DNA from 4 places in the Luteibacter sp. ME-Dv--P-043b genome. Region 1 is predicted to be linked to each of the others. Evidence: predicted binding sites of a transcription regulator. Region 1 holds the regulator's gene; each other region holds the start of a gene.
The links. Region 1 encodes FliA, which starts transcription of late flagellar genes. Its sites were predicted from a motif close to TAAAGTTTNNCNNNCNNNGGCCGATAA; they were not measured.
Positions count from the first base shown of each region.

Region 2: the regulator FliA is predicted to act here: its motif matches at 1,560-1,586, upstream of QRN34_RS17300 (flagellar hook-length control protein FliK).
Region 3: the regulator FliA is predicted to act here: its motif matches at 3,471-3,497, upstream of QRN34_RS03145 (STAS domain-containing protein).
Region 4: the regulator FliA is predicted to act here: its motif matches at 3,517-3,543, upstream of flgM (flagellar biosynthesis anti-sigma factor FlgM).

Region 1 is NZ_JARVRT010000035.1:6,912-12,262, reverse strand. Features, by position in the region: gene flhF (flagellar biosynthesis protein FlhF) at 1-802, shown strand, start outside; gene QRN34_RS16540 (P-loop NTPase) at 872-1,747, shown strand; gene QRN34_RS16535 (RNA polymerase sigma factor FliA) at 1,744-2,475, shown strand; gene cheY (chemotaxis response regulator CheY) at 2,532-2,933, shown strand; gene QRN34_RS16525 (protein phosphatase CheZ) at 2,944-3,585, shown strand; gene QRN34_RS16520 (chemotaxis protein CheA) at 3,593-5,351, shown strand, end outside.
Region 2 is NZ_JARVRT010000040.1:3,223-8,573, reverse strand. Features, by position in the region: gene yajC (preprotein translocase subunit YajC) at 1-224, opposite strand, end outside; gene tgt (tRNA guanosine(34) transglycosylase Tgt) at 368-1,498, opposite strand; gene QRN34_RS17300 (flagellar hook-length control protein FliK) at 1,645-2,856, shown strand; gene QRN34_RS17295 (flagellar biosynthesis protein) at 2,853-3,116, shown strand; gene murD (UDP-N-acetylmuramoyl-L-alanine--D-glutamate ligase) at 3,121-4,473, opposite strand; gene murL (UDP-N-acetyl-alpha-D-muramoyl-L-alanyl-L-glutamate epimerase) at 4,460-5,351, opposite strand, start outside.
Region 3 is NZ_JARVRT010000005.1:31,009-36,359, reverse strand. Features, by position in the region: gene QRN34_RS03160 (chemotaxis protein CheW) at 1-295, opposite strand, end outside; gene QRN34_RS03155 (chemotaxis protein CheA) at 699-2,675, opposite strand; gene QRN34_RS03150 (response regulator) at 2,726-3,088, opposite strand; gene QRN34_RS03145 (STAS domain-containing protein) at 3,099-3,416, opposite strand; gene QRN34_RS03140 (glucokinase) at 3,675-4,712, shown strand; gene QRN34_RS03135 (family 20 glycosylhydrolase) at 4,709-5,351, shown strand, end outside.
Region 4 is NZ_JARVRT010000047.1:27,250-32,600, forward strand. Features, by position in the region: gene QRN34_RS18895 (TMEM43 family protein) at 1-968, shown strand, start outside; gene QRN34_RS18900 (MAPEG family protein) at 985-1,395, shown strand; gene QRN34_RS18905 (HDOD domain-containing protein) at 1,404-2,678, opposite strand; gene QRN34_RS18910 (flagellar protein FlgN) at 2,731-3,174, opposite strand; gene flgM (flagellar biosynthesis anti-sigma factor FlgM) at 3,171-3,482, opposite strand; gene flgA (flagellar basal body P-ring formation chaperone FlgA) at 3,585-4,286, opposite strand; gene QRN34_RS18925 (methyl-accepting chemotaxis protein) at 4,283-5,351, opposite strand, start outside.

The sequences.
Region 1 (5,351 bases):
TCTTGGTATCGACGGCGACGTGGCCCGCGCGCTGTGTGCCGAACTGCCGCCGGGCATGACCCCGGAGCAGGCCCGTTACCTGCCGCTGGGCATCCTCTCGCGCAACATCCGCACCAGCGGGCGCAACGCCGACACGGCCGGCAGCGCGGTCACCGCACTGGTCGGCACCACCGGCGTGGGCAAGACCACCACCATCGCCAAGCTGGCCGCCCGTGCGGTGCTGCGTCACGGCGCATCCAACGTCGCCCTGATCAGCGCCGACCAGTACCGCATCGGTGCCGGCGCGCAGCTTGAACATTACGGCCGCCTGCTGGGCGTGCGTGTCTACAACGCCCACGACGCGCAGAGCCTGCGCAACGTGCTGCTGCAGTTGCGCGGCAAGCACACGGTGCTGATCGACACCGCCGGCCTGGCCGGCAATGACCCCAAGCTGCAGCAGCAGTTCGAAACGCTGCGCGCGATGACCGAAGTACGCGTGTGCCTGGTGCTCGCGGCGAACGCCCAGGCGCAGGCGATCGACAACGCCGTGCGCGCCTACGCGCCGCTGTCCCCGCAGGCCGCGATCCTGACCAAGCTCGACGAGGCGCCGCTGATCGGTGGCGCCCTCTCGGCCGTCATCCGGCACGGCATGCCGCTGGACTACACCACCGACGGCCAGCGCGTGCCGGAAGACATCGCCTCGGCGGACGCGCGCAAGCTCGTCTGCCTTGCGGCCCAACTGGTCAGGCAGCGCAACGACGTACCGGACGACGCGATCCTCGCCGACCGTTTCGGCTTCGCCGCCACGCCCGCCCTCGCCTGACCCCGGAACTGAAGTAACGTGACTACGGCATCCGCATCCGCACACCCTTTCACGGCAGTGAATTCCTTCATGAGCACACACGTCGATTCCACCCAGGCCGCCGGACTCAACTGGCTTGCCGACCGTCGCCCGACCCGCAGCATCGCGATCGCGGGCGGCAAGGGCGGCGTGGGCAAGACCACGGTGGCGGTCAACCTGGGCATGGCGCTGTCCATGGGCGGGCGCGACGTGGTCCTGCTGGACGCGGACCTGGCCATGGCCAACATCGACGTGCTCCTCGGCCTGCAGCCCACGCGCCACCTGGGTCACATGCTCGAGGGCGAGTGCCGCATCGAGGACCTGATCCTCCATGCCAACCACGGCTTGAAGGTGATCCCCGCCACCTCGGGCGCGCGCCGCATGGCGCAGCTGCCGAACATCGAGCACGCCGCGGTGATCCGCGCGTTCGACGAATACCCCGTGGCCCCCGAATACCTGATCGTCGACACCGCGGCCGGCATCTCCGACAGCGTCTCGATGTTCGCCGCCGCGTCGGACGAGGTGGTGGTGGTGGTCTGCGACGAGCCGGCCTCGCTGACCGACGCCTACGCGCTGATCAAGGTGATGAGCCGCGAATTCGACGTCAACCGCTTCCGCATCGTGGCCAACATGGTCCGCCACGCCCAGGAAGGCCGCCAGCTGTTCGAGAAGCTGGCCCGCGTGACCAATCGCTTCCTGGACGTGTCCCTGGACTTCATGGGCATGGTGCCGCACGACGAGTACCTGCGACAGGCCATCCGCCGCCAGTCGGCCGTGGTCGACGCCTGGCCGAGCAGCCGTTCGGCCGTGGGATTCAAGAATCTTGCCCGGTCGGTCGATACATGGGGTGAACCCGAACCCCGGGTGCAGGGCCGCATCGGCTTTTTCGCCGAACGGAACCACATGGGGGGAGGGCTGCCACTGTGAGTGTTGCAAGCGAATACCTTGAAGTAACAAAGGTTTCGGCCGACCAGCTGGTCAGGACGCATGCCCCGCTGGTGCGCCGGATCGCCTATCACCTGATGGGTCGCCTGCCGCCGAGCGTGGATGCGAACGACCTGATGCAGGCCGGGATGATCGGGCTGCTGGAGGCGGCGAGGAATTACTCGCCGACTCGCGCGGCCAGCTTCGAGACCTATGCGGGAATCCGCATTCGTGGCGCCATGCTGGACGAACTGCGCAAGACGGACTGGACCCCGCGCTCCGTCCATCGGAAGCTGCGCGAGGTGGCGGAGGTAACGAGACAGATCGAGAACGAGACGGGTGGCGACGCCGAAGACGCGGAAGTGATGAAGCGGCTGGGCATCGACGCCATGGAGTACAACCAGATCCTGGCCGACGCGGCGAGCGCGCGGTTGCTCAGCCTGACGGCGCCGGAAGGCGACGAAGGCGCGGCGATCGACGTGGCGGACCCGGACGCCGCCGGTCCGGAAGGCAACTTCGAGAAGAACGGCCTGCGCGACGCGTTGGCCCATTCGATCGACGGGTTGCCGGAACGCGAGAAGCTGGTCATGTCCCTGTACTACGATGAAGAGCTCAACCTGAAGGAAATCGGTGCGGTGCTGGGTGTGAGCGAGTCGCGGGTGTGCCAGATCCATGGCCAGGCCCTGATTCGCCTCCGCGCACGCATGTCGGGTTGGAAAGACAAGCAGTGACGGCATCGCGGTGCCGTCGCCGGTAAAGAAAAAAGCGTACGAGGCGGAGAGCAGTTTTGGACAAGAACATGAAGATCCTCGTGGTGGACGATTTTTCCACCATGCGGCGCATCGTCAGGAACCTCCTGGTCGAGTTGGGTTTCACCAACACGCTCATCCAGGAGGCCGAAGACGGCAACGCGGCGCTCGCGCTGCTGCGCGCGCAGCCCATCGACCTGGTCGTTACCGACTGGAACATGCCCAACATGACGGGCATCGACCTGCTTCGCGCCATTCGCGCGGATGCGGCGTTGAAGTCCATGCCCGTGTTGATGGTCACCGCGGAAAACAACCGCGACCAGATCATCGCCGCCGCGCAGAGCGGCGTGAACGGTTACGTGGTCAAGCCCTTCACGGCGGTGACGCTGAAGGAAAAGCTCGACAAGATATTCGAACGACTTGCCGCGGCAGCGGGCTGAGGGAATGACGATGAACACGATGCTTTCCCCCGGCCAGGACGTGGCCCCCCAGTTGCGTGAACTGCTCGATGCCGACGACTCGGCGGCGTTCGAGAAAGCGCTCGACGACCTGATCCGCAGCCGCGAGCAGCACCTGTTCCTGGCGCTGGGCCACCTCGCACGCGACCTGCACGAATCCGCGCGTCGCCTGGCCTCCGACATCTCCACCGATGGCGTGCCGGGCAACATGAGCGATGCGCGCAAGCATCTGCGTGATGTGCTGGAAATGAGCTCCACGGCGGCCCATCGCACGCTGGACTTCAGCGAGAAGCTGCGTCCGCAGGCTCAGGCGCTGGCCAAGCAGGCCGATGAGATTCTGGTGCTGGATCACGCCGATCCGGCGTTCGGCACCCACGCCACGGCACTGGCCGTGCGTGTCGGCGACTTCGCGCAAAGCTGCGATATCGGGCTGGGCGAGATGGTCGAGGCGCAGTCCTGGCAGGATCTTTCCGGTCAGCGTGTGGCCCAGGTCGAGGCCTTCATGGCCAAGGTCGAATCCTCGCTCGTCGAGCTGGTCCGACTCACCGGTTCGCTCGCGGGCGGTAATGCGCCGGCCGCCGAGAAGGTCAGCCAGGACGAAGTGGACCGGCTCCTCAGCGAATTCGGTTTCTGAGTACCCTATGAGCGTGGAGCTGGACAACGAGCTGCTCAATGTCTTCCTGATCGAAGCGCGCGAATTGCTCGAGAGCCTGGGCGAACAGCTCGTGGATCTCGAAGCCTCTCCGCACGACGTGGAGCTGCTTAACGCGGTGTTCCGTGCCTTCCACACGGTGAAAGGCGGGGCGGGCTTCCTTGGCCTCAACGCCATGGTCGAGCTGTGCCATCGTGGCGAGGATCTGCTCAACGAGGCCCGCAACGGGGTGATCGTGCTGCACGCCGCCTATATGGACGCGCTGCTCGAATCGCTCGACCTGCTCAACGACATGATGCGTGCCGCCGACGGCGGCGTGCCGATCGAGCCCGCACCGCGTTCGCTGCTCGATCGCCTGCTGATCCCCGGTCGCGCCGTGTCTGCGCCGCCGGTGGCGCTTGCCGTGCCGATCTCGGCGGCCGCCACGTCGACGGCGACCGCGGCAGCCCCCGGCCCGCAGAAGCCGTACGACCCGATCGAGGACGAGTTCGAGGCGATGCTCGACGCCGCCCGCACCGATCGCACGCCGGCGGCACCGTCGGGCACGATCAACGACGACGAATTCGAAGCCCTGCTCGACTCGCTCTACGGCACCGGTGCGCCCGGCGCCGAGGGTGCGTCCGCTCCGCCGCCGCCCGCCCCGGTCGTTGCCGTGGCCCCGGCGCCCGTGGCGAACAACGACGCCATCAGCGACGACGAGTTCGAGGCGCTGCTGGATTCCCTGCACGGTGCGGCCGCACCGGGCGCGATCGTGCCGCCGACGGCTCCCGTCGCCGTTGCGGTTCCCTCCGTTGCGGTGCCGGTTGCCGCTGCGCCTGCCGCAGCTTCACCCGTCGCGTCTGCCCCGGCTCCTGCCCCGGCCGCCAGCGCGGAGAAGCGCGCTTCTTCCACCGCCGACACCACCGTGCGTGTGGACACCCACCGCCTGGACAGCCTGGTCGACGCGGCGGGCGAACTGGTGCTGGTGCGCAACCGCCTCACCAGCCTGGCGCCGCGCGGCGGCAACGATCCGATGGAGCGCGCCATCGGCGAGCTGGAGCGCGTCGCCGAAGACCTGCAGAACGCCGTGCTGCGCATGCGCATGCAACCGGTCGGCAAGCTGTTTTCCCGTTTTCCGCGCATCGTTCGCGACCTTGCCCGCCAGCTCGGCAAGGAAATCGAGCTGGTCACGGAAGGCGAGGACACCGACATCGACCGCACCGTGGTCGAGGCCCTGGCCGATCCCCTGGTCCACCTGCTGCGCAATGCGGTGGACCACGGCGTGGAGATGCCCGATGCGCGTGCGGCCGAAGGCAAGCCGCGCCTGGGCACCGTGCGCCTGGCGGCCGGCCAGTATGGCGACCGCATCGTCATCACCGTCACCGACGACGGCAAGGGCATGGATCCCGAAGTGCTCCGGCGCAAGGCGGTCGAGAAGGGCCTGATGGATGCCGAGCAGGCCGCACGCCTGGACGAGCGCGAGTGCTACGAGATCGTTTTCCGGCCCGGTTTCTCCACGGCCAGCCAGGTATCGGACATCTCCGGCCGCGGCGTCGGCATGGACGTGGTCAAGACCAAGATCGTCGAACTGGGCGGCACGCTGTCCATCGATTCGCGCGTGGGCCACGGCAGCACCGTGCGCCTCTCCGTGCCGCTCACGCTGGCGATCATGCGTGTACTGATGGTACGCGTGGGGCATCGGTTGCTGTCGCTGCCGCTGTCCAACGTCAGCGAGGTATTCGAGCTGGTGCCCGGGCAGATCCAGGAAC
Region 2 (5,351 bases), on a different contig from region 1:
CCGGCCATACCGCCGCTCATCACTACCTCGTCGCCCTTGGACAGGGCTTCGAGCAGCGCGCGGTGCTCTTTCTGCCGCTTCATCTGCGGGCGGATCATCATGAAATAGAAGATGCCGAACAGCACCGCCATCATGATCAGCGGCGAAAAGCCCAGCGCGCCCTGGGAGGCGCCGGCGGCGGGAGCGGTGGCCTGGGCAACGGCGGCGAACATCGGAAGGCTCATGCAGATTCTCGCAAGTCATGGAACAGCCAAGGAAAAGCGGCTGCTCACGTAAAAAGATCGTGGATTATGCCACGCCCCCGGCGCTTATGTACCGCGCCGACCGTGGGGTCGCGGGGCGGCCTGTAGCCGCGGCCCGGGAAGGGTCAACCGTCGACGACCGCCTTCTGCCGGGCCGCGTAGAACGCCGCCACGAAGTCGTCCAGCGTGCCCGCCTCGATCGCGCCGCGCAGTCCAGCCATCAGACGCTGGTAGTGGCGCAGGTTGTGCATCGTGGCCAGCTGGCTGCCCAGGATCTCGTTGCAGCGGTCCAGGTGGCGCAGGTAGGCGCGGGAGAAGCCGTTGGCGCAGGCGTAGCAGTCGCAGCCTTCCTCGATCACGCGCGTGTCCGCGGCGAACTTCGCGTTGCGGATGCGCAGGGTGCCTTCATGGGTGAACAGGAACCCGTTGCGGGCATTGCGGGTGGGCATGACGCAGTCGAACATGTCGATGCCCCGGCGGACGGCCTCGACGATGTCCTCCGGCCGGCCGACGCCCATCAGGTAACGCGGGCGGTCCCTGGGCAGCATCGGCAGGGTCAGGTCGAGGGTGTGATTGCGCTCAGCCTCGGGCTCGCCGACGGCCAGGCCACCGATAGCGTAACCGTCGAAGCCGATCTCGATCAGGCGGGACGCCGAGCGCTGCCGCAGGTTTTCGTAGGTGCTGCCCTGGACGATGCCGAACAGCGCGTTGGGGTTACGCAGGTCGTCGAAGGCCTGCCGCGAGCGCTCCGCCCAGCGCAAGCTGAGCTCCATGGAGTCCGAGGCGACCTTTTCCGTGGCCGGGTAGGGCGTGCACTCGTCGAAGATCATCGCGATGTCCGAATCCAGCACCTTCTGGATACGCATCGATTCCTCGGGCGAGAGGAACACCTTGGAGCCGTCCACGGGCGAGGCGAAGGTCACCCCTTCCTCCGTGATCTTCCGCTTATGCGCCAGGGAGAACACCTGGAAGCCGCCGGAATCGGTCAGGATAGGCTTGTCCCAGCCGATGAACCGGTGCAGCCCGCCGAACTCCCCGACGATCTCCAGACCGGGGCGCAGGAACAGGTGGAAGGTGTTGCCGAGGATGATTTCCGCGCCGGTGTCGAGCACATCGCGCGGGGTCATGGCCTTGACGGAGCCGTAGGTACCCACCGGCATGAAGGCCGGGGTTTCCACGGTGCCACGGCCGAAGCGGAGACGGCCGCGCCGCGCCGCGCCGTCGGTGGCGAGAAGGTCGAAGGGGAGCTGGGTCATTCCCCTAGTGTAACGGGAGTGGCTACTGCCGTTTAAGCGCCACGCCGTGTCGGCATGTTCCTAAAGTTTCGCGAGTTTCCGCCGATCCCCTCACCACAGGAGCGAGCCCAGACCGGGGTTCGCACAGCCCCCGGGAGTAACTGCCCTTGATCATCCAGCCGACCAGTGTCGCCGCCCAGCTCTGGGCCGGCGCGGCTGCGGGCACCACCGCCGCCGCCGACGCATGGCGGGTGGGCACGTTGCTCACGGCGCGGGTGATCGGCCAGAACGACATAGGCAAGCTGCTGCTGGACATCGGTGGCATGACGGTCGAAGCCGATACGACCGGTACGCAGCTGCCTTCGCAGTTCCAGGTGCGGGTACTCACCCAGGGCACGCAGCCACAACTGGAAGTGGTGCTCGCGCCGATCGACGAACGCGTGGCCTTGCAGGGCCTGCGCGAGCGCCTTCCGCAACAGAACGGCTATGCCCCGCTGCTCGGCGCGCTGGCCGCGCTGGCCCGCAGCCCGGTCGCGCGGTCGCTTCCCGCACCGCTACGGGCGGCCCTCGCCACGCTGGAAGCCTCGATCAGCCGCCCGGACGATGTCGGCACGCCGACGGGCATGAAGGAAGCCATCGCCCGTAGCGGCGTCTTCCTGGAGTCCCAGTTGGCCGAACCGCATGCCGAACTGCCGGCGTCCGACGACTTCAAGGCCGCGCTGATGGTGCTGCGCCGGGTGCTGGCCGACCTGCCAGCGACCCGTGCGCCCGGCCTTGCCGCCGGCATGGGCGGGACGTTCTCCACGGGTACCGGTAAAGGCCCCCTCGGTGCCTTGCCCCGTCCGCTCAGCGACACGCCTCCGCCGCTCGCACAGCGCGCGCTGGTGGCACAGGCGCGCGCCGACGACCTGGCCATCACCGAAGACGACGTCGACACCCTGGTCAGCCAGCTGCGCACGGATACCCGCGCCGCGCTGTCGCGTGTGGAAATCGCCCAGCTCGAGTCGCATCCCCAGGCCGGCGTGTGGATGGTGGAGGTACCCCTGGCCGGCGTGCGCGGCTATGACGTGCTCCAGCTACGCATCGAGGAAGGCAAGGCCGGCCCGGGCGAGCCGGAAGGTCTGTGGACCATCGGCTTCGCCATCGACCCACCGACCCTCGGCGCGGTGCAGGGCGAAATCCAGCTTCGCGCCCCGCGGGTGTCCGTACGCCTATGGGCAGACCACGGGCCGACGGCCGCACGCCTCGAAAACGAATTCGTTCCCCTGCGTCGCACGATGGAAAAGAGCGGCCTCCAGCTCGACCATTTCTCCTGCATACACGGCCTGCCCGTGCCCACCAGCGCTTATAGCGCTGTCCTTCTCGAAGCGCGCGCATGAGCCAGGCCCTGCCTTCACCGCGACGCAGCGTCACGCTGCGGCTCGCCACCCCGACCAGCAGCGGCAAGAACGAGCGCGTGGATGCCGAGGGGGTTAAAGCAATGCTGGAACGTGCACAGGCCATGGGCCTCGCCCCGCACCTCGACCCGCAGGTCGCCACGTTGCTGGCGGCGGTGCGCCTGCGCGACGACGTGCCGCCGGAGCTCTATGCCGCCCTTGCCGCGGTGGTCGGCACCTTGCTGGCGGCGACCACGGACTGACCGGTCAAAGCACGCCCAACCCCTTGAGAGTGGCGTCTTCCGTGTCGAAGCCAGCCCATGCGGCAAACCGCTTGCCCCGTTCCGCGTAGTCGCGGAACTGGTCGAAGCTGGGTGCACCGGGCGAAAGCAACACCACCCCATCGCCGTCGAGCACCCTGCGTGCAGCCGCGACAGCGGCGGAAAGATCGGCCTCACGATGCACCTGCGCCACGCCCGCCGCCTCCAGCGCCTCGGCGATGCGGGGCCCGTTGCTGCCCTGGCAGACGATCGCCGCCGGGGCATGCTGCCGCATCGCTTCGATGAAGGGTGTCCAGTCCAGCCCACGGTCGTGCCCACCCACGATCAGCGCGACACGCGCGTCGCCCACGCTTTCCAGTGCCGCGAGGCTGGCCAGCGGCGTGGTGCTGATGGAATCGTTGATCCAGCGCAGGCCGTCGCGCACACCCAACGGTTGCAGGCGATGCGGCAAGGGAACGAAAGAAGACAGCGCGGGCGCCGCCGCTCGCGTATCGAAACCCATGATCTCGAGGGCGGCCAGCGCGGCACAGGCATTGAGCGCATTGTGCAGGCCGGGCGCGGACACCTGCGAGGCAGCGATTACGTTTTCGTCGCCACGCCGTATCCAGCCATCGGCCACGTGCCAGTGCGCCACGTCGCCGAAGGTGTGCAGGCCCGGATGCGGCGCGGCACGCGCCAGCAAGGCAGGCTGCAGGGCATTGACCAGCACCCGTCCCGACGACGCCAGCAGTTTCAGCTTGTCGTCGACGTAGCGCTCGCGTGAGCCGTGCCAGTCGAGGTGTTCCTCGTAGAGGCTGGTAACCACCCCAAGGCCCACGCCGAAGGCCTCGCCCGTCTGGAAGCTGGACAGCTCGATCACCCACAGGTCGGCCGTCTGGCCGTCCAGTTCGAGCATCGGTAGGCCGATGTTTCCGGCCAGCGCCGTGCGCACGCCTAGCGCACGGGCGAGATGCGCGACCAGCGCCGAGGTGGTGCTCTTGCCCTTGGTGCCCGTGACGGCGATGGTGTTCGCCGAGACGTTGGCGGCGAACCACAGGGCGGTGCCGGAGGTGAAGCGCGTGCCACGCGACTGCGCGGCGAGCATCTCCGGCTTATAGGCCGAAATGCCCGGCGACTTGATGACGACCTCGTACGCGGCGAGAGCATCCGCATCCGGCGCGGCCTCGTGCACGCGCAACGCCGGATACGCGGCTCGCGCCGTTTCCGCTTCGTCGGCTGCACAGTAGAGGTCGACCGGCTGGCCCGGCAGGTGCCGCGCCAGCGCATTCAGTGCCGCGCGGCCCTCACGACCGAAGCCCCACACGGCGACACGCCGTCCCGCAAGATCAGCCCAATGCATCCAGCGCTCCGTGAAGGCGTTCCGGCACCAGGTGCGATGCACCAGGCTGCAGCCACGGTTCCAACGCCAGTTCGCTTGGGTCCAGCTGCGGCAGGATCTCACGACGGAAGCGCGAGACCAGCGCATCCTCGCGCCACTCCGGACGCTCGGCCAGCGAGGCCAGCGCGGCGCGGGCCTCGGCGCCTTCACCGACGCACTCGAACGGCTTGTGGTCCTTGTATTCCAGCAGGGCATCGAACGCGCCGGCCAGCACGTCGTCGTCGAGCAGGTTGCGGCCGAAGATCGACACCAGCCGAGGCTTGGCAAGGAAGGGTGCCAGTGCCAGGAACACGAAGTGACACTTCGGACATTGCCCGCACCAGCGATCCGCCGGCTTCGGACCGAGGATGCGGAAGTTACGGTTGCAGCTGGAGAACACATCGAAATAGCCCGTGCCCAGCCGCGCGAATGCGCTGGTCACGGCCAGTTCCGACCACGGCCGCAGCAGCGAGCAGTAGTCCAGATCCGCGGCCACGTGCGAATGCAGGTAATCGTGGAAGGTCTTCTCGAAGCCGTAGCCCTTGCTCCACTGGTGGTTCACTTCCTGCCCGTCGTATTCCAGCGTGGCCACCGAGGCGGAGCGCTCGTTGGCGAACACGATGGAGTCGTAGCCGTACAGCAGCGCGGCCAGCGTGAGGATGGCCGAATTGATCGCGGTGACCGGGATATGCCCGTTCCACGCACCCAGGCGATTGAGCTCGAACAAGCCGGGCGCCAGTTCGCGCGACACGTTGAGCGTGGACAGACCCGTGCGTGCCGCGCATTCGGCGATGAGCGGGGAATTGCCCACCCACGCCGCCGTGGCGTCGCCGCCGATCGACTTCACCGCCTCGACGGCC
Region 3 (5,351 bases), on a different contig from region 1:
CCCCGAACTGGCGACCGTTGACCATCACGATGACGGTGACGGTGGTGGCCGTGTAATCCTCGCGATCCAGGCTGAAGCGCAGGCGCAGGTCCAGCACAGGGACGATGGCCCCGCGCAGGTTGAGCACGCCCAGCACGTAGGGCGGTGCCTGCGGGATGCGTGTGACGGCTGTCCAGCCGCGAATCTCGCGGACGGCAAGGATGTCCACCGCGTATTCCTCGTTGCCGAGGTTGACGGTGAGATATTGCGCGGCCTCTTCGGACGCGTCGATGGCGGTATTGGCTGCTTGGTTCATGTCGTTCCCACGGCGGATCGGATCGGCGGTTCGGGACCCCTTCCCTTGGGGTATCGGCTATCCCCAGCGGAGCTTGAGGGCCAATTTCAACGTGATGTGCGCGGATGTGAGCCAGGCAGGCCCGGGCGGGCGGCAGGCGTGGGACGCGCGGGTGCAGGACGGGCGCTTATGGGACCGGCGCGTCTGGTGCGGGCGCGTCTGGTGCGGGCGCGTCCGGGTCGGGCGCATGGGCGCCTGGGCGCATGTAGGAGCGCGCGTGCGCGCGCGACATGGTTTGAGGCCGTGAGCCCGGATCTGGCGCGCCAGCTCCGGGGTTATCGCGAGAAGATGTCGCGCGCGAGCGCGCGCTCCTACATACAGACATGCACCGCGGGGTGTGTGTGCCCCGTGGTGCCGGCCTGCGTCAGGCGGCCTTGCGGCGGGCCTGGAGGCGCACCAGGCCGGCGACGTCGGCGATCAGGGCGACCGAGCCATCCGCGAGGATGGTGGCGCCGGAGATGCCGCTGACCCGGCGGTAGTTCGCCTCGAGCGACTTGACGACCGCCTGTTGCTGGCCGATCAATTCGTCGACGAACAGGCCGATGCGGCTGCCCTCGCCTTCCACCACGATGACGATGCCCTCGTCGATGGTGCGGCGCTGACCTTCGCAGTTGAATACGTCGAACAGGCGGACGATGGGGAGCCACTGGTCGCGGAAGCGGAACAGCTCGCCGCCACCAGCCACGCTGCGCAGCGCATCGGGCTTGACCTGCACGGACTCCACGATCGACACCAGCGGCACGATGTAGGTTTCCTCGCCCACCGCCGCCGTCAGGCCGTCGATGATCGCGAGCGTAAGCGGCAGCGTGATGGTGAAGGTGGTGCCCCGGCCCTGCACGCTACGGATATTGACCGTGCCGCCCAGGTCCATGACGTTGCGGCGTACCACGTCCATGCCCACGCCACGGCCCGACAGGTCGGTGGTGGCGGCGGCGGTGGAGAAGCCCGCTTCGAAGATGAGGTCGGCCACGGCGTCGTCGGACAGGTGCTCGCCAGAGCTGATGATGCCGCGCGACACGGCCTTGGCGACGATGGCGTCGCGGTTGAGACCGGCGCCGTCGTCCGCCACTTCGACCACGATGGAGCCGCCGCGATGGAAAGCTTCCATGCGCAGCGTGCCGGTGTCGCCCTTGCCCGAGGCCAGGCGCTTGTCCGGCATCTCCAGGCCGTGATCGATCGCGTTGCGCACCAGATGGACCAGCGGATCGCCGATCTTTTCCAGCACGGTCTTGTCGAGTTCGGTGGTTTCGCCGCGCATGTCCAGCACGACTTTCTTGTCCAGCTTCTGGGCGAGGTCGCGGACCAGGCGCGGGAAGCGGTTGAACACCGTGCTGATGGGGAGCATGCGGATGCTCATCACGCTTTCCTGCAGCTCGCGGGTGTGCCGACCCAGCTGGGCCAGGCCCTGGCGGAACATTTCCAGCTGCGATTCGTCCACGCCGTCGTTGAACTGGGTGAGCATGGACTGGGTGATGACCAGCTCGCCGACCAGGTTGATCAGGACGTCGATCTTCTCGATGCCGACGCGGACCGAGCTGGATTCGCTGTTGACCGCGGGTTCGCGGACGGCGCGTGGCGCGGCGGCCGCAACCGGCGCGATGGCCTCGACGACAGGCGCGGCCACCGGTGCCGACAGGCGCGGCGTGGCCGTGAGGTCGCAGTCGCCGTCGACCCAGTCGAACACGCCTTCGACGGCGGCGCGCTTGGCGCCGGCGTCCAGGCTCAGCGTCCAGCCGAGGTAGGACGACTCGGCGTCCATGTCGGCCAGCGCGGGAAGCTTGCTGGTGTCACAGGTGACCGTGAGCGGGCCCATGGCCTCCAGCTCGCGGAACATGCGTGCCGGATCGTTGCCGGTCTTGAGCAGGTAATCGAACGGGCGGAACGCGATGTCCCAGCCTTCGATGGCTTCGACCGGTGCGGCGGCCTTGACCGCCACCGGCGCCACCGGGGCGCCCGAGACCATGGCCGACAACTCGGCCAGGAGCGCCTGGCTTTCCGGCGTGGCGGCCGGCTGGCCGGCCATCGACAGGGACAGCATGTCGCGCACCGTATCGCCCGAGCGCAGCAGCAATTCGACGACGGCCTTTTCCATCGGACGGCGGCCACTGCGGACCTCATCCATCAGGTTTTCGGCCACGTGCGTAAATGCCGCGACGTCGGTGAAACCGAACGTGGCCGCACCGCCCTTGATCGAATGGGCGGCACGGAACACGACGTTGATCAGTTCCGGGTCTTCGGCACCCTCGTCCAATGCGAGGAGCGCCTGCTCCATGGCGTCGAGACCGTCGAGGCTCTCTTCATGGAACGCCTTGTGGAATTGCGCCAGATCGACTTTGGACATGGGGGAACCCTGGATGACCGGAACGTGTAAGGAAGCGACTTGCGGAAAGATCAGCCGAGAACGCGGCCGACGGTGGCCAGCAGCTGCTCCGGATCGAACGGCTTGACCAGCCAGCCGGTGGCACCGGCGGCCTTGCCTTCCATCTTCTTTTCCGGATTGGACTCGGTGGTGAGCATGAGGATGGGCACGCCGCGGTAATCCGGACGGGTGCGGATCTCACGAACCATCGAGATGCCGTCCATCACCGGCATGTTCACGTCGGCGAGGATCAGGTCGAACTTGTGCACGGCGGCGGAATCGAGCGCCGCCTGGCCGTTGTCGGCCTCTTCGACGTCGTGACCGGCGCCACGCAGGGTGAAGGCGACCATGCTGCGCATGGAAGCCGAATCGTCTACCGCAAGAATCTTAGCCATCGAAGCACCTTCAGTTCACGCCGGCGTGGGCCGGCAGTTCAATCAGACTGTTGAGACCCAGCACGGCGACGCCGCGCTGGAGGGGATCGCTGACGCCTGTCCAGGTGACGGTGCGTCCTGCCGCCCGCGCATCGCGGGAAAACGCGGCAAGCAACTGTAGCGCCGCCGTGTCGACCTGGGCCACCGCGCTACCGTCGATACCGACCGGACCGCCACTGGCGAGCGCCGCCAACAGCGTATCGCGCAGCGCGGGGGCCGCGGCGATGCGCAGGTCGGCATCGAGTGCCAGCGCTGAGCTGGTGGCTTCTTTGGAGGATTTCTTGGCCATCGTCCGTACCATGGGGACCCCGTGGCGCAGATCGCCTGGGGTCGTTCGATGGGCTTATCGGCCCCACGGGGGAAAGCTTTAGGCGATGCGTCACCGGTTATGAAATCCACCGCCGACCATTGTGAAATTCACCCATCTTCACCAGTGAACATGATATTCATTGACAACGTTGTCATGGCGGAAAAAACTCGAACCGTATCGTCGCGCCGCATGACCTTTTTCGTCACGCGGCGATCGCCAGCAATCACGGGGTCAATGATGGGAACCTTCTCCAACCAGCCGGTCGTCACGGACATCGCGTCGGCGCGGCGCCCGGTGCTTGCGGCGGATGTCGGCGGCACGCACGCGCGCGTCGCGCTGGTCTATCCCCAGGGGCCAGCACAGGCGGCCGTCCAGCTGCTTTGCCACCGCCGCTACGTCGGCGCCGAATGGCCCAGCCTGGCCGCCATCCTAAAGGATTTCCTGGCGACCCATGCGTACCTGGCCCCGCTGGGGGTGGAGCGCTGCGCCATCGCCATCGCCGGGTATGTGCTGAATGACCAGGTCGCCAACAGCAACCTGCCGTGGCCGGTGGCGCTCGGCGATATCCGCGCCGTGGCGGGCGACGCGCTGGAGGTGGTCAACGACTTCGAGGCGGTGGCCTTCGCCAGCCAGTTCATCGACCCTGCCGAGGCGGTCGCCGTGCTCCCGGGCATCCCCGGTGGTACGCGCGGTCCCGTCGTGGTGATGGGACCGGGTACCGGGCTCGGCTCGGCCGTGCTGCTGCCGGGCGACGGGCAGGCCACGGTATTGCCCACGGAGGCGGGCCAGATCGCCTTCGCCCCCGGCGACGAGCGCGAGGCGGCCATTCTGCGCGTCCTGGCCCGAACCCGGCCTTACGTGTCGGTCGAGTCGCTGCTGTCGGGACCCGGCCTGCTGGCCACCTATCGCGCCCTCGCCGAACTGGACGAGCGGGACGCGCCGCTGGCCACCCCCGGCGAGGTGAGCGCGGCCGGCATGGCCGGTACCGATCCGACCGCGCATGCCGCGCTGGACGTCTTCTGCGCCGTACTGGGCGGTTTCGTCGGCGACCTGGCCATGCTCTACGGCGCGCAGGGTGGCGTATTCCTGGCCGGCGGCATCCTTCCCCAGATCAGCGACGTCGTCCTGGCCAGCCGGTTCCGCGAGCGCTTTTTCAACAAGGGCGTCATGCGACCTTTCCTGGAGCGCGTGCCGGTGTGGCTGGTGGAGCACGGTCACCTTGGCGTGCTGGGCGCGGCCACGATGCGCGCGGGCTCGCGGGTGGGCTCACGATGACCGTCGGCAGCAACGGCCGGAAGCCCGCAGCACGGCACCTTGGCCGCCGCCTGGCCCTGGCCGCCGCGCTGGCCTGCACCGGCGGCCTGGCGCACGCCGACGCGCTGCCGCTCATTCCCCTGCCCGCCGACATCCGGCAGACCGAAGGCTCGCTGGCCATCGACGCGCATACCGTCATTGCCTATGCGCCCGGCGATCGTGGCGCCGAAGCCGCCGCGGTCTACCTCGCCGCCGAACTGAAACGCAGCCGCGGCCTGTCCCTGACGCCCATCCCCACGCGGCAGCCACCCCATGGCGCGATCGTGCTGCGTACCGATCCGGCAACCCGCGTGACCCAGGCGGACGGCTACACCCTCGACATTACCGGCGACGGCGCCCGGATCGCCTCGCGCGGCGACGCGGGTCTTTTCTACGGTGCGGTCACCCTCTGGCAGCTGGCGAGCGCAGATGGCCAGCAGGGTGCGACACACGTCCCCGACGTCGCCATCCGTGACTGGCCGCGCTTTGCATGGCGCGGCCTGATGCTCGACGTCGCCCGGCATTTCCACGATGTGGCCGCGGTCAAGCAGGTGCTCGACGCCATGGCCGAGCACAAGCTCAACGTCTTCCACTGGCACCTCAGCGACGACCAGGGCTGGC
Region 4 (5,351 bases), on a different contig from region 1:
CCTGGAACGAACGGCGTGTCATGGATTACGGCACCGCCGTCGCCCGCCACGGCGGCGCGGCAGTACTCGACCTGGGCGCGAACGGGCGACCCTCCGCGGGGCAATACGGATCGCTGACCCGGGTCACCGGTGTCCCTAAGATCATCGATGCGCCGCGCGATGCGGACTTCAACGTACGTGTCGAGTCCACCGTGCTCGTGCGCCATGTGGAGATGTACCAGTGGCGTGAGATCACGGTCGGTGGGGTCACGCACTACGAGGTGGACTGGGTCGATCGCCCGATCGATGCCTCGGCGTTCGCCAAGCCGGCGGGGCACGTCAACCCAGGCGCCTTCCCGATCCAGGGGCGTCAGTTCGAGGCGGGCGAGGTCAGGCTCGGTCATTTCCGGCTGTCCACGCCCATCCTGCGGGCGTTCCCCGGTCGCGTCGATGTCGCGCCGGACGAGAAGAAGCTGCCGGCCAATTTCGCCGCCACCTTCCAGCGCGCCGGCGATGCGCTGGTCACCAGCGCCAGGCCGGACAACCCGCGCCTGGGCGACCTGCGCATCTCCTGGGAAGCCGTGCCCGTGCAGTCGATGACCGTGCTGGCCCGCATCGATGGCGACACCCTGGTGCCCGGTACGCCGGTGAGGGAAGGGGATGCCGGGTTCGACGTGCAGGTGGGCGTCCGCAGCCTGCTCGACGTCATGCCCGTGCTCCCGCAGGCGCCGGGCGGCGTGACCTGGGTGCGCCTGGCCGCTTTCCTCGCCGCCTCGCTGGGCGCGCTGCTGCTTGCCTGCACCAGTCGCCTGCGCCGCGACGTGCTTTTCGCCGCCGGTACCGGGGCCGTTATCGTCGCGTCCGTGGCCGGTGTGATGTGGATGGCTGGCGACGCGATGGCTGCCAGCGTATGGTTGCTCGTCGCCGTACTGGGGGCGGGGCTGGCCATCTGGCGTGTGCAGCAACAAACCTCACCGGCATCGAACTGACCTGGGAAGACAAGGCATGCGTATCACGGGATTGTATGCGGCGCTGGTTGCGCTGCTGATGATGGGACTCGCCATTCGGGTGATACGGCTGCGCCGGCGCACCAGCATCGGGCTGGGCGATGGTGGCAACCGCGCCGTGGCGTGTGCGGCGCGTGCCCATGGCAACGCCGCCGAGTACGTGCCGCTGGCGCTGATCCTGCTGCTGGTGCTGGAGCTCAACCAGACCCTGCCGATGCTGTTGCACGTGTTCGGCATCGTGCTGGTGGTTGCCCGCGTGCTGCATGCGATCGGGCTCTCGCAGACCCCGGGCGTCTCGGCGGGGCGTGCCATCGGCGCGGGGCTGACCCTGCTGGTGATCCTCGCCATGGCGGCGATGCTGATCTGGCAGTACGTGGTGATCCACCTGATCGCGCCGGCGACACTCTGAGCCGGCGATCAGGCCTCGGCGGTGGCGGAGCCGTCCGCGAACGCGTAGACGTGATCCGCCCAGCTGGTCGCCTCGACATACATGGTGGCCATGGCGGTCACATGCTGCTCGCGTAGCGCGTCTTCGCTTTCCACCTCGCCCTGTTCCCAGTGGCGCACCTGGTCGAGGATGGTGGCGAAAGGCCCGGTACCGTCCAGCAGCGCCTCGCGGATCTCGATGGCCAGGGGCAGGTGCTCCAGCACATAGGCCATCGACGCGTTCATCAAGGTATCCAGCAGCGAGAACAGGCCGGCGGTAAAGGCCATCTCCTGCAATTCGGGCTTGATGCTTCGGGCCAGTTTTTCGCACATGTGCGCGCGCACCAGGGCCAGTCGCAGCAGCTCGGGCGGACGCTCGTCCATGCCCGAAACGGCCATGGTGAAGATCCAGTTGCGCATGCGGTTGACGCCGAAGAACACGGCGGCCTGTTCCACCGATTTCAGCTGGCGGGGCAGGGCGAAGTAGGCGGAGTTGACGCAGCCCAGCAGCTTGTAGCTGAGGATGGCATCGTCGCGGACGATCTTGCCCATCTCGACGGGGCCGTTTTCCGGGTCTTGCAAGGCGCCCATCAGGCGCAGCACACCCAGCTTGCTGGGCGTCAGTCGCGGCATGTCCACCCGCTCCGGACGAAGCAGGTACTTGCCCTGGAAACCGTCGACGTCCTGTTCGGCGTAGTCGACGAAGTTCTCGTGGGTGTCGACTCCGGTGACGATGACCTTGACGCCGAACGCATGCACGTAGTCCATGTGCGCCCGCGCTGCCACCGGGTGTCGGTGGTCCACCGCGATCTTGGCGAACTGGACGATACGCAGCAGGGCATCCACGCCGGCACGGTGTTCCGGGTCGGCGGGGAGGTTGAAATCCTCGAGCATGAACAGGCAGCCGTGGCTTTTCAGCTCACGCAGCTTGGTCAGCAGGGCGTCGTCGCTGCCCACATCGGCGCCGATACTGGCACCCAGGCGCGCGTTGTGACGCAGGATGTCGGCATGCTCCAGCAGCAGCGAGCGCGACATGTGCAGGAAGGCGCGGTTGTCGCGCACCAGGCGCTTGAGGCTGCCGTCGGCGATGGCGCTGAGCGTGGCCTGCGTATGCGCGATGGCAGCCGTCTCGATGTCGGTGCCGGCAGGCCGCGGGAAGATCAGCTCGTAGGCGAACAGCGACTGCTTCTTGTCCAGAATGGGCACGCGGACGATAGGCAGGATGCCATCGTCGTTCACCGCTATCGGCTGGGGGGATGCTGCCATGACTGTCTCGTACGCCGTGTGGTGAACCCGCGGTATCGCGTGTGCCGGGGTGTCAGGCCTGGGCCAGCATCCCGGAACGAAGTCTTACTTTTGTCGCGCCGGTGGGGCCGTAGGTCGAGCCGCCGGGCGCATCGCCGGCCAGCAGGGCCAGGGCCTGGCGAACATGGGCCATGCGCTGTGCCACGATGCGGCCGTTGACGTCGTTGAGCCGACGGCACTCGAGCAGGCGCTCGATGGTCGGCGACCAGCGGGGGTCGTGCAGGCTGTCGATACCGGCGGCGTCGCTGATCTGGCGGCGCTCGACATCGAGTTTCTCGATGTGGTCCAGCAGGCGGCTCTTGGTCCGTCCGGCGACTTCCAACGCGGGCATGTTCGCCTGGTCGAGCGCCATGCGCTCATCGATCAGGCTGGCGTGCAGCGCATCGACGTCACGGGCGAGGTCGCCCATGACGGCGCCTAGCGCCACGTCGAAGTCGGAGGCGGGCGTCGGGCTCATGCGCTGCTGGCGCCTCCGATCTGGCCTTCCATCGCAAGAAACTTGCTGGCGATGGCCTGGGCGTCGGGCTTGTAGCTGCCCTCGGCGAGACGCGAGCGGATCTCGTCGACGCGCTTGGCGTCGATGCCGTCGCCGCGACTGGCGGCATCCAGCGCCTTGGCCGAGTCCGTGATCCTGACGCTGTCACCGCTCGGACGAACCGGGCTGGCGTTCTGCGTCGGGGCGGCCGAACCCGTGGCGGCGTTCTGGGTGCGGAGCTGCACCGCCGGCTGCTGGTTAGGAATACCTGGCTTGATGGTGTTGGTCATGGTTTTTCCTCGGATCTGTTGTCCCTCAAGATCCTTATCGGCGGTCCGTCGGAGAACTTTAACTGGCGCGGTGTCGGAAATGTGACGCGGTCGGGCTTTTGCTCAGGGTAGCACCGCGACCAAGCCCGGTCCCCGCACCACGGCATCCAGCACCTTGCCCGACGAGGCGTTGCGCACCTTCAGCCGCGAGCCGGTGTCCCCGGCCCCCATGGCCACGCCCTCGGCACGGATGACCACGCCCTCGACGCTGGCCTCCATACTGACGGCGTCGCCGATGCGTACGGCCTGGCGGCCGGCCAGCATGCCCGGCGTCAGCACGGTGCCGGCGTTGACCGGGCGCGCCAGGGCCCGTCCACCGGCCTGCTCCAGGTCGGCGATATAGCCATAGGCCAGCGTAGCGACGTCGCGTTCTTCCGTATGGACATCGGTAGCGCCCAGCCCGTCGCCGCGTGCCAGCGGATGGCTGCTGACGAGTACCGGGGCGAAGAGCTTGACCATCACGGGCACCCGCACCGTCCAGCCACCCGGCACCGGGCAGCGCACGGTGACACTGACGCGCGCGTTCAACGGGCGATTGCCCGGCAGGGAGGCATCCAGGGGTGATGGGCAGTCGGCCAGGCGCAGCCGGCTGTCCAGCGGCGCGGCCTCCAGCACCATGCGGGTGCCGGGCAGCGCGCGGTGGGTCTGCAGCCAGGTCACCGCGGCCTGGCTCACCGCGTCGATCGGCTGTGCCGCCGCCGCGGCGAGCGGCCAGCCGCACAGGGTCGCCAGGGCGATCCCGCAGGGCAGGGCGCGACGGATCACGCAGCGCGCTCCGCGAGGGCAGCGGACAGGCCCTGGATCACGGTATCCAGTTCCTTGTTGAGCCCGGCAACCATGTGGCTGGCGTCGGCATGGCGACCTTCGCCCAGCGTGATGGCGAACTGCGAGGCCATCGAGGTGAAGCGCTCGCCGGCGCCGCGGATCCCATCGATCGATACATCCGGGCGGCGCACACGGAGCTGGTCGATGCAGCGCATCAGCGGCGTGGTATCCAGCCAGCGGCGATCGAGGCCGGCCGGGTCGCGCGACGCCAGTTCCACCGCATAGCGGAGGCCCTGGCAGGCTTCGCGGATCATCTGGCTGAGTCCGGCGGCGTCGAGGGCGCCATCGGTCTCGAGGCGGGCAAGGCTGAGGCGATGCGCCAGCACGGCGGCACGCGCCCCGGCATCGGCCTGGCGACGTGCCTCGTTACCGATGCGACCCAGCGACGTCTGCGACGTCTGGATGGCGGCGACACGAGTATTCAGTGCGCCCATGCCCTCACGAGCGGCATCGAGGCTGCCCTGCGCACCGCGCACGGCGGCATCGACGCGCCCCAGCGAGGCCTGCATGCCCGCGATACCGGATTGGGTCTGGTCCAGGCGGCGCAGGCTGTTCTGCACGGCGTCGTCCAGCTGGCCGGAGAACTCGCCGACGGTCTGCGTAACCTGGTCGATCTCGGCGGTGGCCTGCGTGGTCTTCTCGGCCAGCTGCTTCACCTCGTCGGCCACGACGGCAAAGCCGCGGCCGGCTTCACCGGCACGCGCCGCTTCGATGGCGGCGTTGAGGGCGACCAGATTGGTCTGGTGGGCGATGTCCTGCACCGCTGCGGTCAGCTTGCGGATTGCCGTGAAGTATTCGGAGAACTGGGCGTGGTTGCGGCTCATGCCCGACAGGGCGCTACGCAGCAGGCGCAGCTGGCCGTCGAGATCGCCTGCGGTGGCCTGGCCCTGGTTACCGGACTCGGCCATGCCCGCGACGCTGCCGTGCGCGTGGTCGATCGCCGTCGAAATCCTGGCGCTGGCCTCCGTCAATCGACCGGCGGTGTCGCGTGCGCCCTCGAGGTTG